DNA from 3 places in the uncultured Phascolarctobacterium sp. genome. Region 1 is predicted to be linked to each of the others. Evidence: riboswitches for the same ligand, from Rfam matches in the RefSeq annotation. Region 1 holds a riboswitch; each other region holds the start of a gene.
What was found. A riboswitch is a leader RNA that binds a small molecule or an ion and turns the genes downstream of it on or off. The one in region 1 is predicted to bind S-adenosylmethionine.
Positions count from the first base shown of each region.

Region 1 (10,693 bases):
CGGACCAAAGCCAGACTGACAAACCGCAGTGAAGACAAGCTGGACTTTGAAGTGGAGCTGCCCATGCATAATGACGGCAAGGAAGAAGGTATTATATTGGATGCCTTTATCCGTGTTTATTTGCCGCAGGAGCAATATGCCGATGCCCAGCTGCGCGGCCGCGTCAATTTAAAAGAAGCGCCGCGTGAAGACGATTATTTTGAAGCAATGTTGCTTGGGCCCGGTGTAAAAAAGACGATGGTCGTAAAATTCGAGCTGGTGCCGGAACATGACGTCACCTTAAAGCAGGCTGTAGAAGGTATGCCTGATGTAGATATTGCACTGTTCCTTGACTGCCGTGGCCGGACAGCACTCTATACTGTCAAAAAAATCATTACTTTGCACAAAGATGAATTGCAGGCTTTGCTGGCCTAATATATAATTGGAACGAAAACCGCCGGAAGGCGGTTTTTCTTTTTGGAATAATTTTTTCTTTTGGCAGGTTTTTTCAGTGTGGATATGGAATTATAAAAGATTAATGAATGTACGGAAAAGCGGGGTGAGGAGATGTTACTGGGGATCGACGTAGGCGGTACTTTTACAGATGCCGTACTGATCGGCAGAGGACGGATCATAGCGCAGGCCAAACGCAGGACAACGCAGGCGGCAGTATTGAACGGTATTTTAGAAGCGCTGGATGAAGTTCTGCAGGAGCAGGAAGTTTATAATATTGAACGGGTTGTGATTTCCAGCACGATCGTAACTAACGCTTTAACAGAAGGACGAACTGATCCGGTATTTTTGGCAGTGATGACAGGGCCGGGAATGAACGTGAGCAAGAGCTTTCCCGTTGAGCCTTATTATGTGAGCGGCTATGTCGATCATCGCGGCAAAATCACGGCGCGCACTGACTGGCAGAAGCATCGGGGCCTGCTGGATAAAGCTAAAACAAAAGTTGCGGCTGTGTCTGGAAAATTTTCGGTACGTAACCCGGAGAATGAATATGTTTTGGCAGCAGAACTTCAGGATTGCGGTTATGAAAAAATTTTTCTTGGTTCGGAATTATCCGGTGAACTGAATTTTGTGCGCCGGACTAATTCAGCTTATTTTGCAGCGGCTGTGTATAAAACCTTTAAAAATTTTTGCCGGCAGGTACAAAACAGCCTGCAGGAGCGCAATATCACCGCTCCGGTGCATGTGTTAAAAGCCGATGGCGGGACTTTGCCATTAGAAATAGCTCTGAAACAGCCTGTAGAAACTATTTTTACAGGACCTGCAGCCAGCGTTTTAGGGATCGAGGCCCTGGGTGCACCGCAGGGAAAGAGTATTTCTCTGGATGTAGGCGGCACTACTACCGATATAGCTTTTTGGGAAAACGGATTGCCGCTGCTGGCCCGTCAAGGCGCAAAGATCGCAGGCTATCCTACAGCGGTACGGTCATTCCATATGCGCAGTATCGGTATTGGTGGCGACAGCCGCATCAGGCGTACAGAAGTCGGTTTTACAGTAGGACCTGAACGGAGCGGTCCGGCGATGGCAGTGGGAGGCAGTGAACCGACCTTGTCAGATGCTTTGATTGTGTCAGGCCGGGTCGAATTTGGCGATAAGGAAGCAGCGCAGAAAGCGATGCAGCAGCTTTGCCGGCAGGGAGAGACTGCGGCTGAGGTTGCCGGACAGATCATTGCCGCAGCTGTAGCTGCTATCGAAAAGACGATTAATGAAATGCTGCATGAATGGAGCGTTCAGCCTGTTTATACAGTCAATGATGTTATTAAAGGAACTGAATTTGAACCGGAACTGCTGGTCGGTGTCGGCGGCGGTGCACCCGGTTTGATCACAGCTTTGGGCGAGCGGCTGGGGCTGCCGGTTGAGATACCGATTGGCGCGACTGTGGCTAATGCTGTCGGTGCCGCATTGGCAAGGCCCACTTTAGCGGCCAGCCTGCGGGCCGATACGACGGAAGGCTACTATCTGATCCCGGAGAGCGGGCGGCGTGAACGGCTGCCCAGCGGTTTCAGCATGCAAATGGCGCAAGAGCTTCTGGAAGCATGGCTGCATGAGCAGGCTAAGGCCTGGCAGCTGCCGGGGCAGGAAGCCGAAGTTATCAGTAAGGAATTTTTCAGAACTATCCATGGCTATTACGACAGCGGCGAGATCATTTCGCTGAGGATGCAGTTGAAACCCGGCATCCTGCAAACTGTCACCGGCAGGGAGGTGGCGTTTTGAAACCGAAGCTTGGTTTGATATTTTTTCCGGCGTTTGACTGGATGATCTCACCGACACATCCGGAGCGGCAGGAGCGCTTATTATATACGCGCGACCAGCTGCTGGAGGAAGGGTTGTTTGACCTGCCGCAGATCAGGGAATACCGGCCCCGTCTGGCCGAGATCAATGATTTGCAGCGTGCGCATATCGGTGTGCCGTCGATCGCACGGCTGATCACCCCGGCGCATCTTACTTCTGCCGGCGGTTGTCTGGCTGCTGCTGACGCAGTCATGTCCGGTGAAGTGAAGCGTGCTTTTGCTTTAGTCAGGCCGCCTGGACATCATGCGATGCGTGTGGTTCATGGTATCAGGGGCTTTTGTACAGTCAATATCGAAGCTGTGATGGTAGAATACCTGCGCAGCGTTTATGGCATCAAAAAAATCGCCGTTGTTGATACTGATGTACATCACGGTGATGGCTCGCAGGATATTTTTTATCATGATCCCGATACTTTATATATTTCTTTTCATCAGGACGGACGAACCTTGTATCCCGGTACGGGTTTTCCTGACGAAGCCGGCAGTCCGGCGTCCTGGGGCACAAATATCAATCTGCCGCTGCTGCCAGGCACAGGTGATGAAGGGCTGCACCGTCTGTATGACGGGTTGATCCGGCATATTCTTGATGATTTCGAGCCTGAGCTGATCATCAATTCAGCCGGTCAGGACAATCATTTCAGCGATCCGCTGGCTTCCATGTCGGTAACGGCGCAGGGCTATGCAAAACTGGCTGATAAGCTGCAGGCTGATATTGCTGTGCTGGAAGGCGGTTATTCTGTAGAAGCGGCGCTGCCCTACGTTAATACGGGCATCATTCTGGCTATGGCGGATATGGATTACAGCAAGGTTGTGGAACCTGACCAAAGCGCTCTGCGGCGGCAGGACGAACGCTGCAATAAGCGTGTGGATCAGCTGATTGCTGAAACAGGCGAACTGTGGCGCAGCAGACTGGTAACCAGAAAAGAACTGCTGGAAAAATGCGGCGGCAGCTGGAGCCGGCGCAAAAGCATTTATTACGATGAAGAAGGTATCAGGGAAGAACAGGTCGAAACAGCCCATTACTGCAAACATTGCAGCGGTTATCTGACGCTTCAGACTGCGGCCGCAGGCACGCGATTTGGTGATCAGAGCGCATTTATCGTTGTGCTGCAGCGTGACACCTGTAAGGATTGTCAGCGGTCTGCTTATGATGAAGCTCTGCGGGAAAAACGCAAGGGCAAGTGGCAATATGTTTTAGTGCAGCATATAGCTGACGGTGAAATAGAAAATTTATGATCAAAACAGGCTAAGGCCTTAAAAGATTAGGAAACGGAGTAAAGAAAGCTAATGAAAGAAATTGTTATTGCAACACGTAATCCCGGTAAACTTGAGGAATTTAAAGTATTGATGAAAGATTTGGAGGTAGAACTGAGATCGCTGGAAGAATGGCCGAATGTACCTGAACCGGAAGAAACAGGCAAGACTTTTATGGCCAATGCCCGTCTGAAGGCTGTTTACTATGCCAAAGCGACAGGCTTGCCCTGTATCGCCGACGATTCCGGTTTGGAAGTACTGGCGCTGGAAGGCGCGCCAGGCGTGCGCAGCGCCCGCTATGCAGGGGAAGAGGCGACGGATGAAGAAAATAATAAGCTGCTTTTGCAAACCATGAAATTTCAGGTGAAACGTACCTGCCGTTTTCGCTGCGCTTTAGCCGTGGCGGCGCCCAACGGCAAGATCCTGCTGGAAAGCGACGGCATCTGTGACGGTATGCTGCTGCATGAGCCATTGGGAACAGAGGGCTTTGGCTATGATCCTTTATTCTGGTCGACAGAACTGCACAAAGGCTTAGGCGAAGCAACGATGCAGGAAAAAAATAAAATCAGCCATCGCGGCAAAGCTATCAAAAAACTTGTTGCGAATTGGGGGAAAATGAAGTGAAAATCGGTATTACCGGCGATACTCACGGCAGCAAACAAGCTATCAGGCAAGTTCTGCACGCCGTGCCGCCTGTTGAATATTGGTTTCATACCGGAGATTACAGCCAGGACGGCCGTTTTTTAGTTGCCGAAACCAAGCTGCCGCTGCTGGCAGTATGCGGCAATACAGACCCCGGCGAAGGCAAGGCCAATGTCGACGAATTTATTACGCTGGCGGGGCAGCGCATCTGGCTGACCCACGGACATCGTTATCTGCATGGATATCAGGTGTCCGAACTGGCCTGGTGGGCGCGTAAGCTGGAAGCTGATATTGTGGTTTTCGGGCATACCCATGTTCCTTTGGTCAAATGGTTCGGCGATGTGCTGCTTGTCAATCCCGGCAGTCCGATTTTGCCGCGCAGTGAAATGGGGCCGACATTTGCAGTATTGACTGTCAAAGAGGGAGAACGTCCCGCAGCAGAGCTTTATAAATTGTGAGCAGATAAGTTAAGCAAGCTTTTAAATTATAAAAAAACTAAAAATTCTGACGTATACCCTTGAAAAAGCAGTGTATTTCATTTACAATGTATAGTGTATACTAAATTGAAATTACGGGGGTAATAATGTATGACATTACGTGACGACGCTTTAAGACTCCATTTGGAAAATCATGGTAAACTTGCCGTTGTGAGCAAGGTTCCCATTAAAACCCGCGAAGATCTGGCCTTGGCATACACTCCTGGTGTTGCTGAACCATGTAAAGAAATCAAAGAAAATAAAGATATGTCCTTTGAATATACCTGCCGCGGCAATATGGTCGCTATCGTCAGCGACGGTACGCGTGTACTTGGTCTGGGCGATATCGGTCCTGAAGCAGCTATGCCGGTCATGGAAGGCAAGGCCGCACTCTTTAAAACCTTTGGCGATGTAGACGCTGTACCTATCTGTATCGACACCAAAGATCCTGCCAAAATTATTGAAACAGTACGTTTCCTGCAGCCCAGCTTTGCCGGTATCAATTTGGAAGATATTTCCTCGCCCAAATGCTATGACATCGAATGCGAACTGAAAAAGATCTGCGACATCCCGGTGTTCCATGACGACCAGCACGGCACTGCTATTGCCTGTCTGTCGGCAGTTATCGGCGCACTGCGCTTTGTAAAAAAAGATATGAAAACGGCTAAATTCGTCGTTAACGGCTGCGGCGCCGCAGGTTCGGCTATCGGCCGCCTGCTTGTCAGCATGGGCGCTGAAAATGTAACGATGGTCGACCGTTTTGGCGCTTTGTACGAAGGTATCGACGCTAAGCTTGACCGTATCCAGTCTTACCTGGCTACAGTCACCAATAAAGAGCATAAAAAAGGTGATCTGGCAGAGATTGCCAAAGGCGCTGACGTTTTGATCGGTGTTTCCGCACCTAACGTCTTTACTAAAGAAATCATTGCCAGCATGGCTGATAAAGCTATCGTTTTTGCACTGGCTAATCCGGTGCCGGAAACTTCTTATGCTGACGCTATCGCAGCTGGTGCCGCTGTTGCAGGTACCGGACGCAGTGACAGCCCGAACCAGGTCAATAACGTTACCGTATTCCCGGGTGTGTTCCGCGGCGCTATCGACGTGCGTGCGAAAGCGATCACCGAAGAAATGAAAGTTGCTGCTGTTTATGCAATTTCCGAGCTGATCGACGAGAAAGATCTGCGTGCTGATTATGTTGTTCCCGATGCCTTTGATCCGCGTGTTGCTCCGGCAGTTGCTGCTGCAGTAGCCCGTGTGGCCATGGAAACCGGCATCGCCCGCATCAAAGTCGATCCCGAAGAAGTGCGTGCCAACACTATGAAACGTGTCGGCAGATAAGGAGGCCATTATGCGCGAGATAAAAGTTCAGGAGATAACTGCCGCTGTCAGTAAGCTTTGTAAAGATTCCTGCTATTACCTGCCGGAAGAGCTGCTGGCAAAATTAAAAGCATCTATTGCCACCGAAGAATCTCCTTTGGGGCAGGAAATATTGACGACTATCGTTGAGAATGCCGAACTGGCCAAAGCCAAAGCTGTACCGATCTGTCAGGATACCGGTCTGACCGTGGTCTTTCTGGAGATCGGGCAGGAAGTACATTTTGTTGGCGGCGACCTGTATGAGGCTGTCAACGCCGGTGTCGCCGATGGCTATGTCGGCGGCTATCTGCGTAAATCCTCTGTTGACGATCCTTTATTTGTACGTAAAAATACTGGCGATAATACGCCGGCAATCATTCATACAACCATCGTGCCCGGCGAAAAAATCAAGATCACAGTTTTTCCGAAAGGCTGTGGCAGTGAAAATATGGGCGCTTTAAAAATGCTCAAACCGGCTGACGGCGTCGAAGGCGTGATCAAATTTGTTGTTGACACTGTACGCAGTTCCGGCCCGAATCCCTGCCCGCCTGTTACAGTCGGCGTAGGCATTGGCGGCAATATGGAAAAAGCTACGATTCTGGCTAAATATTCCCTTACTCGTAAGGTGGGCGAACACAATCCCAATCCGCAGTATGCAGAACTGGAAAAAGAACTTCTCAAACGTGTTAATATGACTGGCGTAGGCCCTTCAGGGCTGGGCGGCAGTACAACTGCTGTCGCTGTGAATATTGAATACGCACCGACCCATATCGGCTCTCTGCCGATTGCCGTAAATCTGAACTGCCACGCTGCACGTCGTGCAGAAGTGGTATTGTAAGGAGGGGCCTGAAATGAGTGAAGCTACTATCAAATATATTACGGCGCCTTTAAGCGCAGAAACTATTAAAGACCTGCATGCAGGCGACGTAGTGCGTATCAGCGGTTACATTTATACTGCCCGCGATGCTGCGCATAAGCGGATGACTGAAGCACTGGACAAGGGCGAGCAGCTTCCTTTTGATGTGCGTGATCAGGTGATCTATTACGTTGGGCCCAGCCCCGCTAAACCGGGTGAAATAGTAGGCAGCGCCGGTCCGACGACCAGCGGCCGCATGGATAAATACACTCCGACTATGATCGAGCAGGGCATGCGCGGGATGATCGGCAAAGGACTGCGTTCGCAGGAAGTTATTGACGCCTGCGTGAAACATGGCGCTGTTTATTTCGCCGCTGTTGGCGGTGCGGCAGCCGTTATTGCCAAATCTATCAAAGGTGAAGAAATGATCGCTTATGAAGATCTTGGGCCTGAGGCTATCCGCCGTTACGAAGTTAAAGATTTTCCTGCAATCGTCTGTATCGACAGCGAAGGCAATGATTTTTACAAAGTCGGCATTGCCAAGTACAGCAAAGAGTAACAAATTTAACAAATATTTAAGAGGCTGCAGCGGCAGCCTCTTATTTTTTACAAAAACCTTGACAAGCTTATTTAGTTGAGCTATCATAATGCCAATCGAATAACACACTCTTATCGAGAGCGGTGGAGGGACAGGCCCTGTGAAACCCGGCAACCAAGCCCCGGCTATGGTGCTAAATCCTGCAAGAACATTCTTGATAGATGAGAGGAAAGCAGAAGCAAGCGCTCTTTCCTCGGAAAGAGCTTTTTTGTTTGCCCGACCGAGCCAAGATAGGTACTGTGTTAAATTCATTATTAAAGGAGAGATTGTTTATGAAAAAGTTGTTTTTAGCCTTGCTGGCAGTGTTCAGCATCGCGTTAGTCGTTGCCGGCTGCGGCGGCGACAGCAAACCTGCCGCTAACAGCGGCGATAAAAAGGTGGTGCTGAAAGTAGGCGCAACGCCTGTGCCGCATGCCGAAATCTTAAATCTGATCAAACCGCAGCTGGCTAAAGAAGGCGTTGACCTGCAGATCATTGAATTCAGTGATTATGTAAAACCCAACCTGTCACTGGCAGATAAAGAATTAGACGCCAACTTCTTCCAGCATACCCCGTATCTTGAAAAATTCGCTTCCGAACGGAATCTGCCGCTTGTGGCCTATACCAAGGTACATATCGAACCGATGGGCGTTTATTCCAAAAAATTGAAAGATTTGAATAATGTTCCCAGCGGTGCTAAAGTTGCTATCCCTAACGATCCCACTAACGGCGGCCGTGCGCTGGCCTTGCTGCAAAGCGCCAAACTGCTCAAACTGCGTGACGGTGTAGGCATTTCCGGTACGCCTGGTGATATTGTTGAAAATCCTAAAAACCTGCAGATCGTGGAAATTGAGGCTGCTCTGCTGCCGCGTTCCATGGATGATGTTGATCTGTCTGTGATCAATTCCAATTTTGCCATGGAAGCACAGCTGAATCCGGTCAAAGATTCGCTCTTTACCGAACCTAAGGACTCTCCGTATGCCAATATCCTGGCGATTCGTAAAGGCGACGATAAGCGTCCTGAACTGCAAAAACTGGATAAAGCTTTGACTAGTCCGGAAGTAAAAAAATTCATCGAAGAAAAATATAAAGGCGCTGTCGTACCCGCATTTTAATGAAAGTTTTGTTTGATTTAAGTAGCTGATCATTGCTTGATCAGGAAATGAAAAAAATATTCCCACCTCAGCGAAAGTTGAGGTGGGAATATTTTTTTGCCTGGCTCTATGGGAATAGAGTCAGGCTTTTGCATGTCAGCAGAAGCGGTGCTGGCAAGTGATATTGTAAATATTGCCACATAGGTACGATAAAAATATAAGTAAGAGCAAAAAGCTGACTGAAATATAAAATAAAACGTGCTTATGTCTTGCGGGGGGGTACAACCGTGGTACAATAATTATGAATTATTGGTGAAATATTTTATAGAAAAGAAAAAATACCAAAGTATTGATTATGGGTGGATTCCAGTGGGATATAATTCTTTGCTGCGTAAGATAATTTTGATCATCGGTGACATATTCTGTTTATATTTGGCTACCAGTATCGCTATGGTGCTGGAGCTTGGCAATAAACAAACGGATAAGATAGCTTTCCATCTGGAATTTTTACCGATCCTGGTCATCATGATGTTCTTTATGTTCAACGTCTATGGATTGTTCAGCCTGATCCGCAAAAAACTGGTAGATATTTTCCTTAATCTTCTGGTTGCTGTGACCAATATTTACATCATGGCGATGGCCATGACTTTCTTTTTTCGCCAGTTTGATTATTCACGTGTCGTACTTGTTTATTCAGCAGTGTTTTCGTTTGTTTTACTGGCTATTTGGCAATACGTCTGTCACCAGTGGGAATGGAAGCACTTTCCCAAGCAGACGGCTGTACTGTTTGCAGCCGGTGAAGAAGCAGCACGCATCCAAAATAAACTGGCCAAAACTTATGGTCTGGAACAGGCGCTGCAGTCTGTTTGTGACAGCTGTCAACAGACCAACTGGCAGCAGCATATCGACGCCAACTACTATGTTTTTATTGGTGCGGAGCTGCCGATTGCGGACAAAGAAAAAATACTGCGCTATGCACGCAGCACGAAGAAACAGATCTTTTTTGTACCGACCATGTATGAACTGGCCTGCAAGAATACGGGCATTTTAGTAGTAGACGACATCCCCATGCAGCGGGTGACGCGGATGCTGCTGACGGCCGAACAGCGGGTGCTGAAACGGATCTTGGATATTACAGTAGCAGTGACAGCGATCATTCTGTTGTCGCCGGTAATGATGATTACCGCGATCATGATCAGCGTAGACAGCAAAGGCCCGGTGCTGTATTCACAGGAACGTGTCGGCTTATATGGCAAAACCTTTTTTGTACATAAATTCCGCAGTATGAAACAGGACGCGGAAGCAAAATGCGGGCCGGTGCTGGCAGCGGAAGGCGACCCTCGGATCACAAAATTTGGCAGGGTCATGCGGGCCACCAGGCTTGACGAACTGCCGCAGCTGTTCAATGTGCTGAAAGGCGAAATGAGCATCGTCGGCCCCAGGCCGGAACGACCCTTTTTCGTTAAGCAGTTTATTGCCCAAAATCCTGAATATGATTACCGTCATAACGTAAAACCGGGCATCACGGGCCTGGCACAGATAGCAGGTAAATACAATACCAGTGCCTATGACAAACTGATCTACGACCTGCTGTATATACAGGACGTCAGCGTCAAAACCGACCTGATGATCATGCTGCAAACATTCAAAGTTCTGCTGACAAAAAGCAGTACCGAAGGAGTACAGGGAAAGTAATGGAGCAAAAGAAAAAAGTCCTTTTTGTGGCAACCGTAGTAAAAACGCATATTAATACTTTCCATTTACCCTTCCTCAAAATGTTTAAGGAACATGGCTGGGAAGTACACGTTGCTGCAAAAAATGACTTTATTGGCGAACCATGTGTCATACCAAACTGCGATCAATACTTTGATATAGATTTTGTACGCTCACCATTTTCACAACGCAATATTGTAGCTTATAAACAGTTAAAACAAATAATAAAAACAAATCATTATGACGTTATCCATTGCCATACACCTGTCGCTGGAGTTCTGGCGAGACTGGCAGCAAGAAAGTTTAAGGATACGACAGTAATTTATACAGCGCATGGATTTCATTTCTACAAGGGTGCGCCACTTTTAAACTGGCTTATTTACTATCCGGTTGAACGCTTTTGCGCAAAGTTTACAGATAAGCTGATAACCATAAATCAGGAA
Region 1 is NZ_CATWDQ010000017.1:2,727-13,419, forward strand. It holds gene Q4G98_RS10425 (hypothetical protein) at 1-414, shown strand, start outside; gene Q4G98_RS10430 (hydantoinase/oxoprolinase family protein) at 547-2,205, shown strand; gene Q4G98_RS10435 (histone deacetylase) at 2,247-3,518, shown strand; gene Q4G98_RS10440 (XTP/dITP diphosphatase) at 3,570-4,160, shown strand; gene Q4G98_RS10445 (metallophosphoesterase) at 4,157-4,636, shown strand; gene Q4G98_RS10450 (NADP-dependent malic enzyme) at 4,766-5,992, shown strand; gene Q4G98_RS10455 (fumarate hydratase) at 6,003-6,848, shown strand; gene Q4G98_RS10460 (Fe-S-containing hydro-lyase) at 6,862-7,425, shown strand; SAM riboswitch class I at 7,533-7,632, shown strand; gene Q4G98_RS10465 (MetQ/NlpA family ABC transporter substrate-binding protein) at 7,737-8,558, shown strand; gene Q4G98_RS10470 (sugar transferase) at 8,907-10,232, shown strand; gene Q4G98_RS10475 (glycosyltransferase family 4 protein) at 10,232-10,693, shown strand, end outside.

Region 2 (10,693 bases), on a different contig from region 1:
GCTTCCACAGCTTCGCTTTGGCTCAACGGTTCTGTCGCCAGCTTCACGGTCTTGCCGCTCCGGCGCAGACGCATGCCCTGCACGATCGCCTGCGGTAAACAGCCCGCCTGCCACGCTACCAAAACATCCCAGCTGCTGATATTATCCAGCTGCCCGCGGCGGCTCAAAATCAGCATGATCCGGTCGATGCCGATAGCAAAGCCGGTCGCCGGGCACGATTTACCAAAATTTTCCATCATCGTATCGTAACGGCCGCCGCCAATGATCGGGAAGCCCATATCCTCGGCATAGCCTTCAAACAGCATACCTGTATAATAATCAAGGTCGCGCAAAAGTCCCAGGTCAAAACGCAGATAAGCTGCCGCACCATAAGCCGCAGCCAAAGCATAGATCTCGCGCAGATCCTGCACAGCCTGAGCGCTGGTAGAGTTCAGCCCGCATGCCTCCACCTTATCCAACAGCTCTAAGCCGCCGTGCAGAAAGGGCAGTTCCTTGAACAGCGCCTTCTGCTCTAAGGGCATCCTGCTGCCATCTACCAGCGCTTCCAGTCGTACCACGTCATGCTCGATCAGGCAGCGTTTCAATTCCTGGGCCTGCGTTGCCGTAACCTCTGCCGCTTCGATCAGGCCGTTGATAAAATCGATCTGGCCAACGCTGATCACAAAATCCTGCAGACCCGCCGCCTGCAGCGAAGCCACCGCTAAAGCCAGCATCTCGGCATCTGCCGAAGGCCCGGCCGCGCCCATCAGTTCTACGCCGGCCTGATTGAATTCGCACTGCCGCCCGGCCTGTGCTTCTTCATAACGAAACAAATTGGCCAGATAAAAAAGCCTTTTCACCGCAGGCCCTTCATTGAGCCGCGTCGCTACCAGCCGTGCCAAAGGCGTCGTCATATCCGAACGCAGCAGTAAAATATTATTGCGCCGGTCAAAAAATTTAAAGCTGCTGTCCGACAACTGTCCGGCGGCGGCAAAGGTATCAAGGTATTCAAAGGTCGGCGTGATCACCTCGTCATAGCCCCAGGCTTTAAAAGTCGCAGCCAGCTTATTTTCTATTATGCGCCTGGCGCCCGCTTCTCCCGGCAGCACGTCCCGGGTCCCATACGGTACCTGCAGCGCTTTATTATTCAGCATCTGGCTTCGCTTCCTTTTTCAGTATCGGCATCACCGAATTATAACCATCGGCCCCATAAACCAGGCAGCGTTTGACGCGGGAGATCGTTGCCGTGCTGGCGCCTGTTTTTTCTACTATTTCCTCATAAATACTGCCCGCATCCAGCATCCTGGCCACCTCCAGGCGCTGCGCCATGGATTTCAGCTCGCTGATAGTACAGATATCTTCAAAAAAGTTTGAGCATTGTCCCTCGTCTTTTAAGCTGAGGATCGCTTTAAATAACTGGTCGGTCAAATGGTCTCTGGTTTTTGCAGCCATGATTGCCTCCTTAAAATTAGATGGTACTGCTACCATTTTTCTTTTATACTTTATCACTTTATCTTGTGAAAGGCAAGGCTTTTTACAAAAATTTAAAAATTTTTATTGACAAGCGCCGTTTGTAAGTGTATTATTTTGTTTAACAACTCCAAACGGTATTTCATCAAGAGTAGCCGAGGGACTGGCCCTATGAAGCTACGGCAACCATCACTGAGTGAACGGTGCCAAATCCAACGGATGTAAATCCGGCAGATGAAGCAGTACGATATGTATTCGTTACCCTTCACCTGTGTGAAGGGTTTTTTTACGATTTTAGAAAAGAAAGAGGAACGCTGTATGATCGATTTACGCAATGTGGAAAAAACCTACTACAGCAACGCAGGCGATATCCACGCTTTAAAGAAAACCAATCTGCATATCAACGCCGGCGAGATCTTCGGCATCATCGGCCTCAGCGGCGCCGGTAAGTCGACCCTGATCCGCTGCATCAATATGCTGGAAGTACCGACAGGCGGGCAGGTCTTTGTGGACGGTCAGGAGCTGACCGCCATGAGCAACCAGCAGCTGCGCAAAGCGCGCCAGAACATCGGCATGATCTTCCAGCACTTTAACCTGCTGGCCTCCCGTACAGTTTACGACAATATCGCCTTCCCGCTGGAGATCCAGGGACTGCCCCAGGATGAGATCCAAAAACGGGTACAGCCGCTGCTGGAGCTGGTACAGCTGCAGGACCGCGGCGATTATTATCCCAGCCAGCTGTCAGGCGGACAGAAACAGCGCGTCGGTATCGCCCGCGCTCTGGCCAGCGATCCAAAGGTGCTGCTGTGCGACGAAGCGACCTCGGCCCTTGACCCGCAGACCACCAAATCCATTCTGGACCTGCTCAAGGATATCAACAAGCGCCTGAATCTGACCATCGTCATGATCACGCACCAGATGGAGGTCGTGAAAGAGGTCTGCGACCGGGTAGCCGTTATCGAAAACGGCGAGATCATTGAAGAAGGTTCGATGATTGACGTTTTCACCGATCCGCAGAAACCCACTACAAGGGATTTCATCAAAAGCATCAACAATGTCGAGCTGCCGGCACTGCTGCAGTCCTCGGCCCTCAGTGACACTTATACTGAAGGCAGCAAGCTGATCGTGCGGCTGTCCTTCATCGGCAACTCCGCCGGCGACCCGATCGTTTCCGGCATGGTCAAAAAATTCGACGTCGATATCAATATCATCTACGGCAATATCGACTCGCTCAAGGATATTCCCTTCGGCACGTTGGTCATCGAAATTTCCGGCAGCGCCGCAGGTATCAAAAATGCTTTGCACTATCTGCACGAACAGCAGCTGAAAGTTGAGGTGATCGGTTATGTCTCCTGAAATGTTAGCACTTTTACTTAAATCCTTTTGGGAAACCTGCTATATGGTGCTGGCTTCCACGATCCTCGCCACACTTATCGGCGTACCGCTCGGCGTGATCCTGACCGTCACCCGTAAAAACCATATTTTGCCCAACGCGCCTGTCAACAGCGTTTTAGGCGCTATCGTCAATGCTACCCGTTCTACTCCCTTCATTATATTAATGGTAGCGATCATTCCGCTGACCCGTCTTTTAGTCGGTTCTTCGATCGGCACTACCGCTTCTATCGTACCGCTGACGATCTCGGCCGCACCCTTTATTGCCCGCATCATCGAGTCCTCGCTGCTGGAAATCGACCACGGCGTTATCGAAGCAGCGCAGGCAATGGGCGCCAGTCCGCTGCAGATCATCCGCAAAGTGCTTTTGCCGGAAGCCCTGCATTCCATCGTTTTAGGTATCACGCTCGCCGTGATCGCTCTGATCGGTTATTCGGCCATGGCCGGCACTTTAGGCGGCGGCGGCCTGGGCGACCTGGCGATCCGTTACGGCTATCAGCGTTTTCAGATGGACGTAATGCTGATCACCGTTGTCGTCCTGATCGTTATGGTGCAGTCCATTCAGTCCTTAGGCGATTATTTTTCCAAAAAGCTTAACAAAAATAAACTTTAAAAACATCTTGTAAAGGGGATATTCTCATGACAAAACTTACTAAGATCCTGGTCGCGGCTGCATTATGCGCGGCTGCATTCACCACCTTCGGCTGCGACGGCGACAAAAAAGAAGCAGCCAAAGCACCTGAAGCCAACGCACCTGTAAAAATCGCCGTTACTGCCGGCCCTCATGCCGAAATCATGGATAACGTCAAAAAACTGGCTGAAAAACAAGGCTTGAAAGTAGAAGTTGTCGAATTCAACGACTATGTCACTCCCAACGTGGCGCTCTTCCAGGGCGAGGTTTTTGCCAACAGCATGCAGCATCGTCCCTACCTGGACGCTACCTTGAAAAAAGAGCCTAAATTTGATCTGGTCGAAGTTTTTAAAACCGTTAACTTCCCGATGGCAGCTTATTCTAAAACCTTGAAAAAAGGCGACGCTATTCCTGACGGCGCCACTATCGGTATCCCCAACGATCCGTCCAACGGCGGCCGTGCCATCCTGGTTTTGGCTAATGCCGGCCTGATCAAAGTCAAAGACAATAAAAACGTCACTACCACTGTTGCTGATATTACTGAAAATCCGCATAACTTCAAATTTCTGGAACTGGACGCGGCGACAATTCCCCGCAGCCTGCCCGACGTAACGCTGGCAGTTATCAACGCCAATTATGCTATTCCCGCCGGTCTTAATCCTACTAAAGATTCCATCATTCTGGAATCTGCTGACAATCCGTTTGTCAATATCTTCGTTACCAAAAAGACTAACGAAAACGATCCCCGGATCGCCAAGCTGAAAGCGATCTATCAGTCGGCTGACAATGAAAAATTCATTCTGGACCACTTCCAGGGCACGATCTTACCAGCCTGGAAATAACGAAATAACGCTTATACTAAAAGCCACGGAACTGTAAAAGTTCCGTGGCTTTTGTTTTGGGCAGTAAAGCTGCCTTCACTTTTTCTTCTGTTCAAAATACTGCGGGATGAAACTGATAAAATTGCGCGTTGTCGGCGCATGATAATGCTTTCGTGCCCAGACTACCGCCGCCGTTGTCATCAAACTCCGGTCCGCAAAACGGATACAGGCTAAACCCTCACGCTAAGCGATCGCTTCCGCTGACTCAGGGATCACTGCCAGACCCAGCCCGGCTTTCGCCCAGGCGATCAATGAATTACTATCGTCGCTGAGGCAGAAAAACTGTGCCTGGATACCGTTTTTTTGAGCTGCCTGTTCCATCAGCTCCTTATAGCGGCGATGGCATAAAAGCGGCAGTCCCTGCAGCCGGCTCACAGGCAGCTCATAATCCCCATGCAGCTGCGGAAAAACCGCCGCATCATAAACCAGCGCCAGCCGTTCCGGCGGCAGCTTATAGCTGTCAAAGGAATCCTCGTCGACCGGCAGATGCACGATCGCTATCTCGATGATCCCCTTCTCCAGCAGCTCGATCACCCGCAGTGTCTCACCGATCAATAAACGATAGGTTATTTTCGGATACTCCTCTTTAAAAGCGGCGATCAGCTGCGGCAGTACCATCAACCCCATCGAAGTTACGACTCCCAGCGATAGAATACCTTCCTGCCCCAGTTCATTGCTGGATAACTCACACATCGTCCTGTCCGTCAGATTTAAAATCTCTTCCGCCCGGTGCAGCAGCAAATGCCCTGTTTCTGTTAAATGCAGACGCCGTCCTGACCTGTCAAACAATTCTACGCCTAATTCCTGTTCCAGCTGCTTGATCTGCCTGCTTAAGGGCGGCTGGGCAATATGCAGTGCTTTAGCAGCCTCTGTAACATTTCCCAGGCGCGCAACCGTTACAAAATACCGCATTTGCTGCAAATTCATAAACCTTCCTCCATTCATACTTTTTAGGTATTATATTTTCTAAAACAAGTATTTTAAGTATAAATTTATTGTTGTTATAATGATATTAAAGAAAAGACTAATCGTCAAGTGAAGCATAAGACTGCAACTTTAGGGAGGGATTTATATGAAAGAGAAAATTTTAATTGCTATCGACAGTTCCGATTCGGTTGGTAAAATTCTTGATTACGGCATTAATCTGGCCGAGAAGCTTGATGCTGAAGTAACAGTAGTGCACGCAATCGAACCTTACAGCAAAAGATCGACGATCATGAACCAGTTGAATGCCGCCATGGTCAAACAGACTAACGAGCTGTATGAGCTGGCCGGCAAGGAATTGATGGAAGCCGCCAAAAAGCAGACTGCCGCCGCAAAAGTTCCTGTTCATTATGAAACTCTGATCGGTAACGCCGCTCAGCAAATTCTGACAGCCGCCAAAAAATCCGGCTGCACGATGATTGTTATTGGCAGCCGCGGCCTGAACGCTGTCGCCGAATTTATCCTCGGCAGTGTCAGCTCTAAGGTTGCCATGTATGCCGAAGTTCCTGTGCTGATCGTTAAAATATAAACTGCTGGGACACAGTTTCTCTTACAGGCAGTTCTGGATCAGAAAATTCTCCCGTCTAAAAAATTCAGTAACTGCATAAAGGGCCTGCCGGAAATCATCCGGCAGGCCCTTTACTTTATTTTTATATCTTCTACAGCCGCTTCCACTTCTGAACAGACTATTATTGATCTCGTTATTTGTGCTTTAATGACCGTGGCATAAAGCCCGCTCTACGCTCCAATACACGCAGTCCTGTCCCACCATGGCATAAATACCGCCGCGGCGCATCATTTCCATGGCGTCCTCCTGCACGCTGCACAAATAGATTTCCTTACCTTCTGCCTGCAGACGGGCAATCAGCTTACCAAACTCCTGTGTCCCCGAAATATCCATGTCAGGAACGCCGCGCATGGAGAAATACACATAGCTGTAGGCCTGCGCTTTTTCTGCTATGCCTTCCAGCCGTTCCGTATTGGCAAAAACTATCGGCCCGGTGATATAGCAGACCAGCCCGTTTTCAGGCAGCGAAGAATTATGGTCATGCAGTCTGTTGGGATCGATCTCGTCATACGTGATCCGCAGATGCGAGAAACGCACAGTTTGCAGGATCAGTCCAATCATCACACCGACCACGATCGCCGTCGTTAAATCAAAAATAATCGTGCACAGCATCGTAATGATAAATTTAAAGATCGCTCCAGCAAATTTACCATCAACCATAAAGCCGATCGTCGCCCACTCGTTCATGCGCCAGGAAACGACCATCAACACACCGGCCAGGGCCGCTAAAGGTATTTTGGACATTACCGGCGCTAGAATAAACATCGCCGCCAGGATACCTAAAGCATGAAAAATGCCGGTCAGCCTTGTTTTTGCGCCCGACTTAACAGCTACGCTGGTACGGGCGATCGCTGCCGTTGCCGGAATGCCGCCAAAGAAAGGCACGACCAGATTGCCGACGCCCTGCGCCACCAGCTCACGGTTACTGTCTAAAGGCGCGCCCGTCATTCTGCCCGCGGTAGCACCGCACAGCAGACTTTCGATCATCGCCAGCACTGCGATACTGGCGGCAGGTGCCAGCAGATTTGTCAAACGGTTAAAATCCAGCAAGCCAGCAAATTCCAGACGATCATCTAAAAACAAAGTCGTAGGTATCTCTCCCACTACAGCTACGTCAAAGCCATACAGCAAATTGCCCAGCGTCGCCAGAATGATCGCTAATAAGGAGGCTGGTATGGCTGTACCAAATAATTTTGGAAAAATCAGCATCGTTAGCACTACGAAACCACCGATACCCGCCGCCTCCCAATTAGGCGTAAAGCCCAGCTGACTATAACTCAGCAGCTTTTCCAGCGTTGAAGCGCCCTGCGACTGCACACCGAAAAAATTGTCGATCTGCCCCAGTGCGATGATCACGGCAATACCTGACGTAAAACCGGTAATGACCGGCATGGGAATAAAAGAAATCAACTTGCCCAAATGCAACAGCCCGGCAACGATCAAAATTATCCCCGCCAAAACAGTAGCGATAAAAACACCCTGCATATCATATTTAGCTACGATCGACATCAAAATGGCTGCCATCGCGCCGGTCGGCCCCGATATCTGATAATAAGCGCCGCCTAACGCACTGATCAGCAGTCCGGCAACGATCGCCGTGATCAGGCCCGACGCTGCCGTAGCGCCGCTGCCGACGCCAAACGCCAGTGCCAGAGGTATCGCCACGGCGGTCACCGTCAGGCCAGCCAGCAGATCGCTGACCAGGCTGCTTTTATCATAGCCTGTAAATTCCTGTTTCAGATCTTTTGTAAACTTTTGCAACAACATCATCTCATCATAACTCCCCTGATTTTACCTCTGCCCGCAGGCCATCCTAAACTAAAAAACAATGCCAGTATAATACATCTCTGCCAAGATGTAAAGTAGCAGCTGCCGTCTCCGTAATATTTTACAGAATAAAGTCAGCTGCTTCCACCGCCAAATACTTTTACAAGCCTTCGATCCGCACCTTAAAATGCAGCAAAAAGCACCAGCCGCCAATCGCCAGTATGGCGCAGACAGCAGTGATAATGCCCAGACCGTCAATAAAATTACCCCAGTTCAAAGCGCCCAGCAGCATTCCCAAGCTGCCGAAAACAGTATTCACCGCATTGATCAGCGAAGAAGCCGAACCAATATCAGTTTTCTGCTGATCTAATAAAATCGCTGTGCTGAACGGACGCGCCGCGCTCTCCATAACCGTCACCGGCAGAAATGCCATAAGGAAGCACCAGGGCGAGAGGCTGCCTACTGTCAGCAGGGCCACTGCCGCAGCAGCGGTAAAAATAAAACAGCCATATGTGAACTGCCGCGGCGTCACAATCCCTATCAGCTTCATATATAAAAACGGTCCGATAACGGCAAAGAAAGAATTGGCAGCAAAGAAATAACTGTAGACCTGCTCACTGAGGCCGAAATACTGCACATAAACGTAAGACGACACGGCTACATAAGCCATATAAGGTGCCGCCAGCAGTGAAAATACGGTCAGAAAACCTGTGAAGCCCACATTTCGGCCAACTACGGCCAGCCTGCCAAAAGTGCTCCAAAAGCTGCCTGCATACCGCTGGTTCAGCGGCAGTGTTTCTTCAAAAAAACAGCTGGCCAGCAAATTCAGCGCTCCGGCAGCGATCAACACGACAAAAGTGCCGCGCCAGCTGACGAATTGCAGCAAAAAGGCGCCGACAATGGGGGCCACCATCGGCGCGATGACAGCCATCGCCTGCACTAATGCCAGCACCCGGTTCTTAGTCGTGCCATAAAAAGCATCCTTGACTACCGCCATCGAGACAGCGACCATACTGCCGGCGCCCAGCGCCTGCATGATCCGGTAAGCGATCAGCGTCTGGATACTGCCGGAAACGGCACACAGTCCGCTGGCCAGCGTGTACAAAACTATTCCCAATAAGAGGATCTTCCGGCGGCCGTATTTATCGCTCAACGGACCAAATAATAAGATCCCCACCGCAAAAAAGAAGAAAAAGCTAACCAGCGTCAGATTGACCAGTAAAGGCGACGCCGCAAATTCTACCCCCAGCGCCGGTAAGGCCGGCAGATACAGATCGATCGACAAAGGCACAAACATATTCATAACGGCTATCAGTATAATCAGTCCTTTATTGCCCAAATACCGCTGCCTGCCGCAGGAAATATTTACTTCTGACACTAAAACCAGCCCCCTTGCTCATTAACTGAAAAAGCCGGATAAGAGAATATCTCTTATCCGGCACTGCTGCCCTCCGAGGTGTTACCTGAAAACAAAATTATTTTAGCATCTGCCTGCACATTTGTCAACTTTGCCCAACTCACGTTGGAGGCATATTAAAAATATCAAATTGTTCGTATTTGCCCCATAAATGCAGCGTCATATCGATCCACCCGTCGGCCAGGAAGGTCACGCCCTCCGCTTCCAGCATGGCCCGCTGCTTGTCCTGACCGCCAAAAACATATTCCGGCGCCAAGACGCCCGTACGATTGACGACTCTGTGACAGGGCAGCTTCTGCTCCGCCGGCACGCAGCTCATGACATGCCCTACTTCCCGCGCGGCCAAAGCTTCACCGATCAGCTCGGCGATCTGGCCATAGGTTGCTACCTTGCCAACAGGTATCTGCGCCACTATCTCATATACTTTCTGCACAAAGGCAGCATCCACAACTTTTTCTCCATCATATCCAGCCATCTTTTACCTCCGCTTTGATCCGCAGCCCTACAACGCCGTGCCTTTTTTCGGAAGCGAAAACCGGGCTGTATCTATGCCTTCCAGTTCCAGCAGCCTGATTTTTTTCTCCAAACCGCCGGCATAGCCTGTCAGGCTGCCATCAGCACCTACTACCCTGTGGCAGGGAATGATAATAGAAATGGGATTATGCCCTACAGCGCCGCCGACCGCCTGTCCTGACATACTTTTTTTCCGCAGTCTGGCCGCCATTTTTTTAGCAATAGCACCATAAGTAATGACTTCGCCATAAGGTATAGCGCATAATATTTCCCACACCCCCTGACGAAATTCACTGCCGCGCGGCGCCAGCGGCAATTCAGCCAGTTCAGGTTCTGCGCCCGCAAAATATCTGTCCAGCCAGTTTTTGGCAGCGTCAAACAACGGGACACTGTCATTCTCTGTCAGCGGCTCGTCCAGGCTGGCCCCATAATGCTTCTGCCCCTCCAGCCATAGTCCTACAAGATTCTTTCCGTCTGCATCACACGCCAGCGTGATCTTGCCCAGCGGCGACAGGTATACTGTTGAATAATACATGGACTTCGCCTCCTTACTCCGGCTTCTGAATTACTTAATTTTGCTTTAATTATAACACAGTATTTATTTAATGCTCACTGTTTTCTGATATGCTTGGAAAAAAGTCCTTAAAGCTGCCGTTACCGAGCACCTGCTGCCGGTTTAGATTTTTCGCAAATGCCTGTTTGACCAGCAACCATCCTTATTCTATAATAAGAGCCATAGGGGAGGGTTATTATGAAAAAAATATTTATCCTGGTACTACTGCTTTTAACGCTCTGTTGCCATGCCAGCGCGACATCCAGTATCCAGATCGACAATGTTACCAGTAAAGAAGTAAATAATTACATCGTCAACTTCATCACAGCCAGCGGTCAAAATTATATCCTTGATTCAGCCACTGAATACGGACTTGTCTTCACGGCGACCCATGTCCGTGAAAATTTTTTAGGGATCCAGGTGGCAACGCAGCAAAGCAAACTTAACTTTACTACTATTCAGAACGGCAGCAACGTCGTACTTTCAATCAGCGAAGTCGCAACGCTTTACTACAACAGCGGCGGTGTTGATGTCCAAC
Region 2 is NZ_CATWDQ010000002.1:42,835-53,527, reverse strand. It holds gene hisZ (ATP phosphoribosyltransferase regulatory subunit) at 1-1,133, opposite strand, end outside; gene Q4G98_RS01910 (YerC/YecD family TrpR-related protein) at 1,123-1,431, opposite strand; SAM riboswitch class I at 1,589-1,690, shown strand; gene Q4G98_RS01905 (methionine ABC transporter ATP-binding protein) at 1,768-2,805, shown strand; gene Q4G98_RS01900 (methionine ABC transporter permease) at 2,795-3,454, shown strand; gene Q4G98_RS01895 (MetQ/NlpA family ABC transporter substrate-binding protein) at 3,481-4,314, shown strand; gene Q4G98_RS01890 (LysR family transcriptional regulator) at 4,537-5,280, opposite strand; gene Q4G98_RS01885 (universal stress protein) at 5,426-5,866, shown strand; gene Q4G98_RS01880 (SulP family inorganic anion transporter) at 6,050-7,675, opposite strand; gene Q4G98_RS01875 (Bcr/CflA family efflux MFS transporter) at 7,833-9,050, opposite strand; gene Q4G98_RS01870 (MGMT family protein) at 9,190-9,564, opposite strand; gene Q4G98_RS01865 (methylated-DNA--[protein]-cysteine S-methyltransferase) at 9,592-10,137, opposite strand; gene Q4G98_RS01860 (PDZ domain-containing protein) at 10,354-10,693, shown strand, end outside.
Region 2: another riboswitch for S-adenosylmethionine. It lies ahead of Q4G98_RS01905 (methionine ABC transporter ATP-binding protein); the one in region 1 lies ahead of Q4G98_RS10465 (MetQ/NlpA family ABC transporter substrate-binding protein).

Region 3 (10,693 bases), on a different contig from region 1:
CTTTTCCTCAACTTCTAAAAAGTCCAGTACAGCGGCTTCCACACGTTTGATATCGACGCGGGTATTGAAGCAGGGCCCGAAGGGCCGCTCGTTGAGTACGCCGATGACCGGCAGCGGGAACACGTCCTGGATACCGCTGGTCAGGTCGCGCTCACAGGCAACGGCAACAATAGCTTTCGGCCGGATCTGTTTGACCATTTGCCGCGCTAAGGTACCGCCTGTGGCGACCGCCATATGGATACCGTATTTATGCGCCAGCCCCAGCATAGCGCCGACGCTGCAGCCGCCGCACTGACGGCAGTTTTCGATATTGCGGGTGATCTTATGCACACAGGTATCCAGCTGGATACAGTGCGGAGTCAGGATCATGATACGGTCGGCAGGCACTTTGACGCGGTGCTGCTTGACCAGATGATTGCTGACTTCGATAAAGGACTGTTCTATCTTACTGCGCGGGATATCAAAAATGCGGCCTAAAACAACAGCGAAGGGGAATAAAATATTCACAGCCTTCCAAGCCCAAAAGTAAAATATCTTCATGATAGGTACGCCCAGGATCGCCAGCACGATACCGGCAACGCCAGCCAGCAAAGCTAAAGCAATGGCGATACCGATGCCGCCGAACACTACCGGCAGCTTGGCGTTGATTTGCTGCAGACCCGGCAGAGCTACGCGCCAGGCCATATAAATGACCATCGCGCCAAGAACGGCGCTGGCCAAAGTCAGCGAAACAAAAACCCTCTTTTTCGGTTTAAAAACATTTTCCAGTTCAATCATTGCTTACCCCTCGATATTACCTAAGACAGTGCCGGGCTCTACGCCGCGGCCATTGCAGAAAACTTTTGCTTCCATACGTTTTTTCGATTCAGGCTGCACTTCCAGCACTTCCAGTGCGCCGCTGCCGCAGGCTACGATAAAGCCCTTTTTAGTAACAGCGGTAACTGTGCCGGCTGAAGCAGACGCCCCTGCTGCCAAAGCAGTTTTCCAGATTTTCAGGCTCTTGCCGTCTGGCAGTCGGGTAAAGGCTCCGGGCGCAGGGTTAAAGCCCCGCACCAGGTCATGTATTTTGGCGGCCGGCTGCGTCCAGTCGATTTTTTCCATCGCCCGGTCCAGCAGTCTGGCATAGGTCGCCTCGGCTTCATTTTGCGCTTCAGGCTTTACCGTCCCTGCGGCAAGCTCGTCCAACGTCCGCACCAACAGCTCCGCACCTTTGACCTTCAGCTCGTCGTGCAGCTCGCCCATCGTCATTTCACTGCCGATAGGCACGGTAACTTTACTGAGCATAGCGCCCGTATCCATGCCGATATCCATCTGCATGATCGTTACGCCGGATTCTTTTTCGCCCTGCATGATCGCATAATGGATCGGCGCCGCACCGCGGTATTTAGGCAGCAGCGAAGCGTGCACATTGACGCAGCCTAAAGGCGGCAGCGTCAATATTTCCTGATTGAGCAGCTGGCCGAAAGCGGCAACGACGATGATCTCGGGCTGCAATTCCCGCAGCTGCGCGATAAACTCGGGCGTTTTGACCTTAGCCGGCTGATACACAGGCAAAGCCTGCGTTAAAGCGTATTCTTTTACAGGCGTCATAAGCATTTTCTGCCCGCGCCCTTTGGGACGGTCGGGCTGCGTGATAACGGCAACGATCTCGTGCTTACCTGATTCTACCAGAGCCTGCAAGGTGCCCACGGCAAAATCGGGCGTACCCATAAATACAATTCTCATTTTAGTCTCCTTTGGCTGCGGCTTATTCGATGCCGGCAGGCGCTGTTTCTTTAGGTGTCAGGACGGTAGCCTTGTCAATAAACAAGATCCCGTCCAGATGATCCAGCTCGTGCTGTACGGCGATCGCCAGAATACCGTCGCTGGCAAGCCTCATGCGTTTGCCCTTACGGTCAAAAAATTCACATTCGATATATTCGGCGCGTTCTACTTCGCCTTCAAAGTTAGGCACCGACAGGCAGCCTTCGCCGCCGACTACAGAGCCTTCCCTTTTGGTGATGACAGGATTGATCAGCTCGATCAGCCCTTCGCCGACGTCGATAACGACTATCCGTTTGGACACGCCCACCTGGGGCGCAGCCAGACCTACGCCGTCTGCCGCATACATTGTTTCCGCCATATCGTTCAGCAAACGGACCGTTTTTTTATCTATACGTGCTACTTCTTCTGCCTTTAACCGCAGCACTGGGTTACCGGCAACAATAATTTCTAATTTAGCCACGGTCGGACCTCCTTAATTTTTCGTGCCTTATATTATACCACAAGGGCATATATTCTCACTAGGCTCGAAAACACCTCGCCAAGTGTTCATATTATACCATATTTAGCAAATTTCAGGCAATTTCTAAACAACGCTGACCGGGTCGACGTCAAAAAAGACATTGCGGCATTCTTTAAATTCAGAATTCCACAAGGCACGCTTGACCAGCTCCATCTGCGGACATTTTACGAGAATGTTCATACGGTACAGATCGCGCACTTTGGCGACGATCGCAGGAAACGGGCCCAGAACCAAAATTTCCTGTTCCGGCTGCTCCAGCTGCAGTGTCTGCAAAAAGTTGACGATCCGCTGCGCCAGACTGCTGCCGCGTACCTCCTCTTTATCTAAAACTGTTATTTTCAACAGCTCGGTATAAGGAGGATAGCCCAGCTCCTGCCTGGTTGCCAGCTCGCCGGCAGCAAAAGCGTCATAATCCTGCGTCGCCGCCAGCTTGATCACAGGGTTAGCAGGGTCATAGGTCTGCAAGACCACATGCCCGGCCCTGTCACCGCGCCCGGCTCTGCCGGCAGCCTGCGTCAGCAGGGCAAAGGTTCGTTCCGAAGCCCGGAAATCGGGCAGGTTCAACGTCGAATCCGCCGAAAGGATACCGACCAGCGTGACGTTTGGTATATCATGCCCTTTGGCCACCATCTGCGTGCCCAAAAGCACATTATATTCACCGCTGCTGAAGGATTTAAGAATATCCTCGTGCGCAAATTTTTTGACAGTCGAATCCTGATCCATGCGTAATATCCTGATCTCCGGCAGCTCAGCGATCTCGGCTTCCGCCTTCTGCGTACCCGTGCCGAAAAATCTGATCCGGCGGCTGTGGCAGTTCGGACATTCGTCCGGTATCGGCGCGGTATTACCACAGTAATGGCAACGCATGGCTTCTCCGGCGCTATGATAAACCAGCGCCACGGCGCAATGCGGGCAGACGATGCTTTCACCGCAGTCACGGCACATCACAAAAGTCGAAAAACCGCGCCGATTTAGCAGCACTATAGCCTGCTCTCCCTGTACTGCCGTTTGCAGTAGCGCATCGCTCAGCGCCGCCGACAGCACCGATTTATTACCGCGCTGCAATTCCAGCCGCATATCGGCAATTTCGACCTGCGGCAGCATACTGCCGTTAGCTCGCTGCAGCAAACGCAGATGTGTATATATGCCCTGCCGCGCTTTATAAAAGCTTTCCAGATCAGGCGTCGCACTACCCAGCACCACCGGTACGCCGCTCAGCTGCGCCCGTTTCAGGGCTACTGTCCGCGCATGATAGTTGGGCCGCTCGTCCTGCTTATAGCTGCCTTCATGTTCTTCATCAATAATGATCAGCCCCAGATCGCTGAAAGGCGCAAAAACGGCTGAACGGACGCCGATCAGCAGCTTGGCGTTGTTGGTACGCATTTTATACCACACATCGGCACGTTCGTTCTGCGACAGCTTGCTGTGGGCAACTGCAACTTCATCGCCGAACCAGGCCTGAAAGCGTTTAACGATCTGCGCTGTCAGCGCGATCTCGGGCACCAGCAGCAGCACCTGCCTGCCGGCTTCCACAGCCTGCGCTGCCGCCCGCAGGTAGACTTCAGTCTTACCGCTGCCGGTTATGCCCTGCAATAAAAAGGTTTCCTGACGCGGCTCTGTGATCGCGCTGCTGATCGCCTCGACAGCCTGCCGCTGCTCGTCTGTCAGCTGCAGGCTTTCTTTCAGCTCCGTTCTGTTGGCATAGCTGTTACGCAAAACACGTTCTTCACTGCGCTCGCTCCAGCCTTTTTCGCACAGGTTCCGCAGCGTCGCCGCACTCACCTGCACTGCCGCCAGTTCCTCACTGCTCAAAGGGCGTCCGGCTTCTGCCAGCACTTCCAGGGCGTGCATCTGTGCCCGCAGCCGTTTGTTATATGCTGCCAGCGCCTCACGTCCTGCCGCAGTCACAGCAAAACAGCTGCGGGTCTTGATCTTCATTTTATTTTCGTAATCATAAGCTATCAGCTTACCTTCATCGTTATAGACAGCCTGCCGTTTGATACTGGTTTTGCCGGGAATAAATAGCCGCATCGCCTCTGCCGGCGAGCACAAATAATATTCGGACAGCCAGTTGGCTGTTGCCAGCATTTCCGTATCGAACCAGGGACGCGTATCCAGCGTCGCTAAAATTTCTTTACAGTCGTATTCGGCCGGGGCAGCCGCTGCCAGCGAGGTCACAAAGCCCTCTACCGTCTGATGCCCAAAGGGCACCACAACGCGCCAGCCCACATCGACATGGCCCAGCTGCGGCGGTAAGCTGTATGTAAATTGTTTAAACAGGTTTTTTACAGGCAGGTTGATTGCCACATTTACATATTTCATTTAATACTCCATTACTGCAAACTTTAGCTTATTATATTTCTACTATTTTCATGAAAATTCCTTTATTTTTCCTCCAGCCAGCAGTTTAAATACTAAGATAAAGAAAATCACAGCTCCCGCAGGAGCTGTGACTGTATACAAGTTTTAAATTATAAGCCTGCCTGTTCTTTCAGGGAAGCAGCTTTATCAGTACGCTCCCACGGCAGATCGATGTCAGTACGGCCCATGTGACCGTAAGCAGCCGTTTGTTTATAGATCGGGCGGCGCAGGTCCAAAGCTTTGATGATCGCAGCCGGGCTCAGCGAGAAGTTTTTGCTTACCAGCTCGGCGATCTTATCCTCGGCGATCTTGCCGGTACCAAAGGTATCAACTAAAACGGATACCGGCTGCGCTACGCCGATAGCGTAAGCCAGCTGGATCTCGCATTTATCAGCCAGACCTGCGGCAACGATGTTTTTAGCAACATAGCGCGCGGCATAAGCAGCGCTGCGGTCTACCTTTGTAGGGTCTTTGCCCGAGAAAGCGCCGCCGCCGTGACGGGCCATGCCGCCGTAGGTATCGACAATGATCTTGCGTCCAGTCAGGCCGGAGTCACCCTGCGGACCGCCGATAACGAAACGGCCGGTAGGATTGATATAGTATTTGGTATCAGCGTCCAGCATCTCTGCCGGCACGATCGGTTTAATAACATGCTCCATAATATCGGCACGGATCTGCTCCATCGGGATCTCCGGAGCGTGCTGGGAAGAAACAACGATAGCGTCGATGCGTACGGGTTTGCCGTCGTCATATTCTACCGTGACCTGAGTTTTGCCGTCAGGACGCAGATACGGCAGTGTACCGTTTTTACGCACTTCCGATAAGCGGCGGGCCAGCTTGTGGGCCAGGCTAATCGGCAGCGGCATGTATTCTTCGGTCTCGTTAGTAGCGTAACCAAACATCATCCCCTGGTCGCCAGCGCCGACTTCGGTCTCCTCGGCCTTGCCTTCCTTGGCCTCCAGCGCTTTATCAACGCCTAAAGCAATATCTGCAGACTGTTCGTCGATAGAGATCAGCACACCGCAGGTATTGCCGTCAAAGCCGTATTTAGCACGGTCATAGCCAATATTGACTACAGTCTCACGGGCGATCTTGGGAATATCCACATAGCAGTTGGTAGAGATCTCACCGACAACATGGATCTGACCCGTTGCTACCAAAGTCTCGCATGCTACACGTCCCATCGGGTCCTGTTCTAAGATAGCGTCTAAAACCGCATCAGAAATCTGATCGGCGATCTTATCCGGATGTCCTTCTGTTACAGACTCAGAAGTAAATAATTTTCTCATAATTAGCCTCCTTTAAATAAAGTACACATCATCAATCTGCCTGCTTACTAAAAAAAGCGCTCTCATAATGAGAGCGCTGTGTATCATTGTTCAGCATTCTCATCTCACGAATTATCGCAGGACTTAGCACCGTTTTGCAAGACTTTCCTCTTACAATGGTTGCTGCGGTTTCACAGGGCCATTCCCTCCACCAGCTCTTGATGAGTAGTATTCAGTTACAATGCTTATTATAGCGGAACGACTGCCAAATTGCAACAGATTTTACAAAAATCTTTCAAATTTACATCCTGCGGCCTAATGGCGCTTAATGCTACGCCCCCCGGCCTAGCGGCAATCATTTGCGTAAACGCAGGACAGTATTCAAAAGCTCTTCTGCAACTTCTGCTTTGGTCATTTTTTCCAGCTCGCGCACTTCGCCGTCTGGAAACAGGAACTTAACGATATTGGTATCAGCGTTAAAGCCAGCCCCCTGCAAAGTAACATCATTGGCAACGATCATATCCAGATTTTTTTTGCAGATTTTTTCTTTGGCGTTAGCGACCAGATTTTGAGTTTCGGCGGCAAAGCCTACCAAAAACTGTTTTTCCTTACGCTCGCCCAAAGCTTTCAAAATATCAGGATTTTTATCCATAACGACAGTTAAGGCGTCGTCAGTTTTCTTTTTGATTTTCTGGTCGGCTACATCATGGGGCCGGTAATCAGCTACTGCGGCAGCCTTGATCACGATATCCACCCCGCCGTAAACTGCCAGGCAGGCGTCCATCATCTGCTGCGTAGTCTCGACCTGCACTGTTTTGACATTGGCAGGCGGCGTCAGCACCGAGGGCCCTGAAACCAAAGTCACCTCAGCGCCGCGTTCAGCAGCAGCCTGCGCGATCGCATAACCCATCTTGCCGCTGGAACGGTTGCCGACATAGCGGACCGGATCGATCGGCTCACGGGTACCGGCAGCAGTTACCAGAACACGCAGACCTTTCATATCACCGCAGCTTCTGGCAAAGAAGGCTTTGATAAATTCCACGATCTCAGCCGGTTCAGGTAAACGTCCCGCTCCTGAAGTACCGCAGGCTAAAAAGCCTGTTGCCGGCGTCATCACAGTTACGCCATGCGCTTGCAGGCTGGCAATATTTTCCTGCGTCACCGCATTTTCATACATACCGGTATTCATCGCCGGACAGACGATGATCGGCGCCTGCGCTGCCAGCAAAGTCGTAGAAAGCAGATCGTCAGCCAGGCCGTGCGCCATTTTCGCCAGAATATTGGCAGTAGCCGGAGCTACTACAAAAACATCGGCCCAATTGGCAAGAGCGATATGCTCGACATTGAATTCCTGATTGCTGTTCCACATAGACGTCGCAACAGCGTTGCCGCTGATTTCTTTAAAGGTCAGCGGCGTGACGAACTTCTGAGCATGCTCGGTCATAACGACACGCACCTCGGCCCCCTGCTTGCGCAGACGGCTGACCAGATCGACAGCTTTATAAACGGCGATACCGCCGGTAACGCCTAAAACGATTTTCTTCCCTTTTAGTAACAAGGCACTAAGCCCCCTTATCTCAGCGTACTTTACGCTCGTAAGTAATAACGTCGTCAGCGATCTCGCGCAAAGCAGTGCTTACTTCTTTCTGAGGCATATTCTGATTGCCGACAGTCAGTTCGCGGGCACGTTTGGCGGCTAAAATCACCAGGGTGTATTTACTGTCAACTTTCTCAGCTAAATAATCGATAGAAGGGTCAACCATACTCATATTTCTCTCTCCTTATGTGCCGCATGGCAAATTTCATTGATAATAAAATAGGTTCTGGCAGCACGGTAACGCTCTGCTTCCATGATCGTCAAAACTTTATTAGTAGCTTTCTGCGCCACATCGTTGACGACGATATAATCATATTCATTGGCATAAGCCAGCTCGCCTGTTGCCGAAGCCAGCCGGCGCTTGATCACGTCTTCGCTGTCCGTACCGCGTTTATAGATACGCGAGCACAGCTCGTCCAGTGACGGCGGTACGATAAACACAAACACTCCGTCAGGGAAGCGTTTTTTGATCTGCATCGCGCCCTGGATGTCGATCTCCAAAATGACATCCTTGCCCTGATTGAGCAGCTCCATCACATAAGAACGGGGCGTGCCGTAATAATTGCCGTAAACCTCGGCGTATTCCAGCAGTTCTCCCTCTGCGATCATATCCTTTACTTCTTCCACAGATTTAAAAAAGTAATTGACGCCGTCCACCTCTCCGGTACGCGCCTGCCTGGTAGTAACCGAAACGGAATAAGCCAAGTCGGGAAGCTTTTCCCTAAGCATCTGACAAATCGTTCCCTTGCCGGCGCCTGACGGCCCGGACAAAACTAATAATAATCCCTGCGGCTTCACGATCAGCCCACCTTCCGTTTTATTTATTCTTCGTCTTCGTCGTCAGTCTGCACTAAACGGTTGGCGACTGTTTCCGGCTGTACAGCCGATAAAATGATATGACCGCTGTCAGTCACGATAACGGCTCTGGTCCTGCGGCCGTAGGTAGCATCGATCAGCATGCCTCTGTCGCGCGCTTCCTGAATGATCCTTTTGATGGGAGCAGACTCAGGACTGATGATAGAAATGATCCTGTTGGCAGCTACGATATTGCCAAACCCGATATTGATCAATTTGATATCCATACTTTCACCCTTTCCCGATTACTCGATATTCTGGATCTGTTCTCTGATTTTTTCTATCTCAGCTTTGATCTCCACAACGACCTGCGCCAAAGTATAATCGTTGGCTTTGGAAGCGATGGTATTTGCCTCACGGTTGAATTCCTGAATAAGGAAGTCGAGCTTGCGTCCGACAGGCTGGTCGGAATCAATGATCAGCTTGAACTGCTTGATATGGCTTTTCAGTCTCACGATCTCCTCGGTAATGCTGGTACGGTCGGCAAAAATAGCGACCTCCTGCAGCAGCCGTTCCGGCTCGATGACCTGATTGTGCTTCTCCAGAAGCTCGTTGATCCTGTCACTCAAGCGGGACTGATATTCTTCGACTACCTGCGGTGAACGTGCTTCGACCACAGCCAGCTTTTCAGCGATCAGATCGGCGCGTTTGATAAAATCGCCGTAGATATTGCTGCCTTCAGCCTCGCGCATAGCGACCAGATTACTGATAGCCTGCTGCAAAGCCTGCTCCAGCTTCGGCCACACGCTTTCCACATCAAAAAAGCCTTCCTGAGCGTTGATCACATCCGGGCAGCGCGACAAATATAAAATCTCCGATTGCTCGTTGAGCTTACAGTCTTCGCAGCCTATAGCGGAACCAACGTCGCGCAAAGCATTATGATATGCCAGCGCCAAAGCTTTATCTACCTTAATAGAAACATTTTCTGTATTGGTATAGGAAGCATTGATAAAAACATCGATGCGTCCGCGGTTAACAGATTTAAGGATCGTTTTCCTGATCCTGTCCTCTACCGGATTCAAAAAGCGCGGTAAGCGGATAGCCACTTCGTTATAACGGTGATTGACCGTTTTCATTTCAATCGTTACTGAAAACTGCTCGTCTTCATATTCACCGCGGCCAAAGCCAGTCATACTTTTCAGCAAGCTAAAACCTCCTAAATTTTATGATCGATTTTATTTTAATAACGCAGGATCAACGGCAAATTCGCGTCCGCCGCAGTAAGCGTCTTTAATAACCAGCAAATAAGGTTTATTGGCATCAAATTCAGCCTGATCAAAATAAAAATTATACTGCAGCTGGCAGATTTTTTGTTTTACCTCCACCGGCTCAGCTTTGGCATCAGCAGGCGCCTTTTGCTCCAGCTCGATGTCAGCAGGCTTGATTTTATTCCGCTTCAAAGCTTCCAGCTGTTTCTGCAGCGCTGCTGCTTTTTCCTGGATCGTTTCCATCCGGTCCAGCTTCTTTTGGACCTCTGCATCGACAACTGGCCTATTAACAGTTTTTTCAAGATATTTGCCGTCCAGATATTCACTGTAGTAAGGTGTGACAAAAGTGCCATTCTGCACCAGCTGTACTTCCAGATCCTTTTCGCTCAGCATGATCGGCGCATTGATCAACGCACGGATAACGAGCACCCCATCATAACGCGTTACCAGCTCTTTAGCAGCTTCCACACTGACATCGGCAGCATCCTGCGCCTTTCCGGCCGTGTCCAGGGCTGTCAGCAGATAAGGCGTATAAACTACGATCTTCTCCTCATCACGATAAGGATTAGTTTCAAAGCTTTCAGCAATCACCCAGGGCTGCAGCATCGCCGCATCATTTTTTTCACCCTGATAGCTTTTGCCATAAGCAATAGCCGCTGCTAAATTCTGGTCACTGGCTGGAAGCGCCGCTTCTGCCTGCAGACAAACAACAAACAGGCACAGCGCTAAAAGCAGATTTTTCATAATCGTATCCCCTTCCGATTATTTGCTAATCGCAAAATCTGTTGTATACTTATTCTTGAACTATTATTATATCTTATTCTGCTTGCCCGTGCAAATCAAAATCATTAAAAAACGAAGTAAGAAGGAGCAAATCAATGAATTTAGAAGGTTTGACCTTACATATTTTAACAAATAAACTACAAACCGAGCTTTTAGGCGGAAAAATCTACAAGGTTTTTATGCCCTCGCATGAATCGCTGCTGCTTTTAGTCAAACGCGAACGCGATACGGCAGCCCTGCTTGCCGATTTCAGCGGCGGTTCACCGATGCTGTATCTGCCGGATAATCTGCCGGAGCGGCCCGAAAGTCCGCCGGCGTTTTGTATGCTGCTGCGCAA
Region 3 is NZ_CATWDQ010000001.1:297,665-308,357, forward strand. It holds gene Q4G98_RS01265 (DUF116 domain-containing protein) at 1-777, opposite strand, end outside; gene fmt (methionyl-tRNA formyltransferase) at 781-1,725, opposite strand; gene def (peptide deformylase) at 1,748-2,224, opposite strand; gene priA (primosomal protein N') at 2,348-4,606, opposite strand; gene metK (methionine adenosyltransferase) at 4,756-5,934, opposite strand; SAM riboswitch class I at 6,031-6,141, opposite strand; gene coaBC (bifunctional phosphopantothenoylcysteine decarboxylase/phosphopantothenate--cysteine ligase CoaBC) at 6,269-7,471, opposite strand; gene rpoZ (DNA-directed RNA polymerase subunit omega) at 7,491-7,676, opposite strand; gene gmk (guanylate kinase) at 7,679-8,308, opposite strand; gene remA (extracellular matrix/biofilm regulator RemA) at 8,332-8,592, opposite strand; gene Q4G98_RS01310 (YicC/YloC family endoribonuclease) at 8,611-9,510, opposite strand; gene Q4G98_RS01315 (hypothetical protein) at 9,541-10,317, opposite strand; gene Q4G98_RS01320 (NFACT family protein) at 10,452-10,693, shown strand, end outside.
Region 3: another riboswitch for S-adenosylmethionine. It lies ahead of metK (methionine adenosyltransferase); the one in region 1 lies ahead of Q4G98_RS10465 (MetQ/NlpA family ABC transporter substrate-binding protein).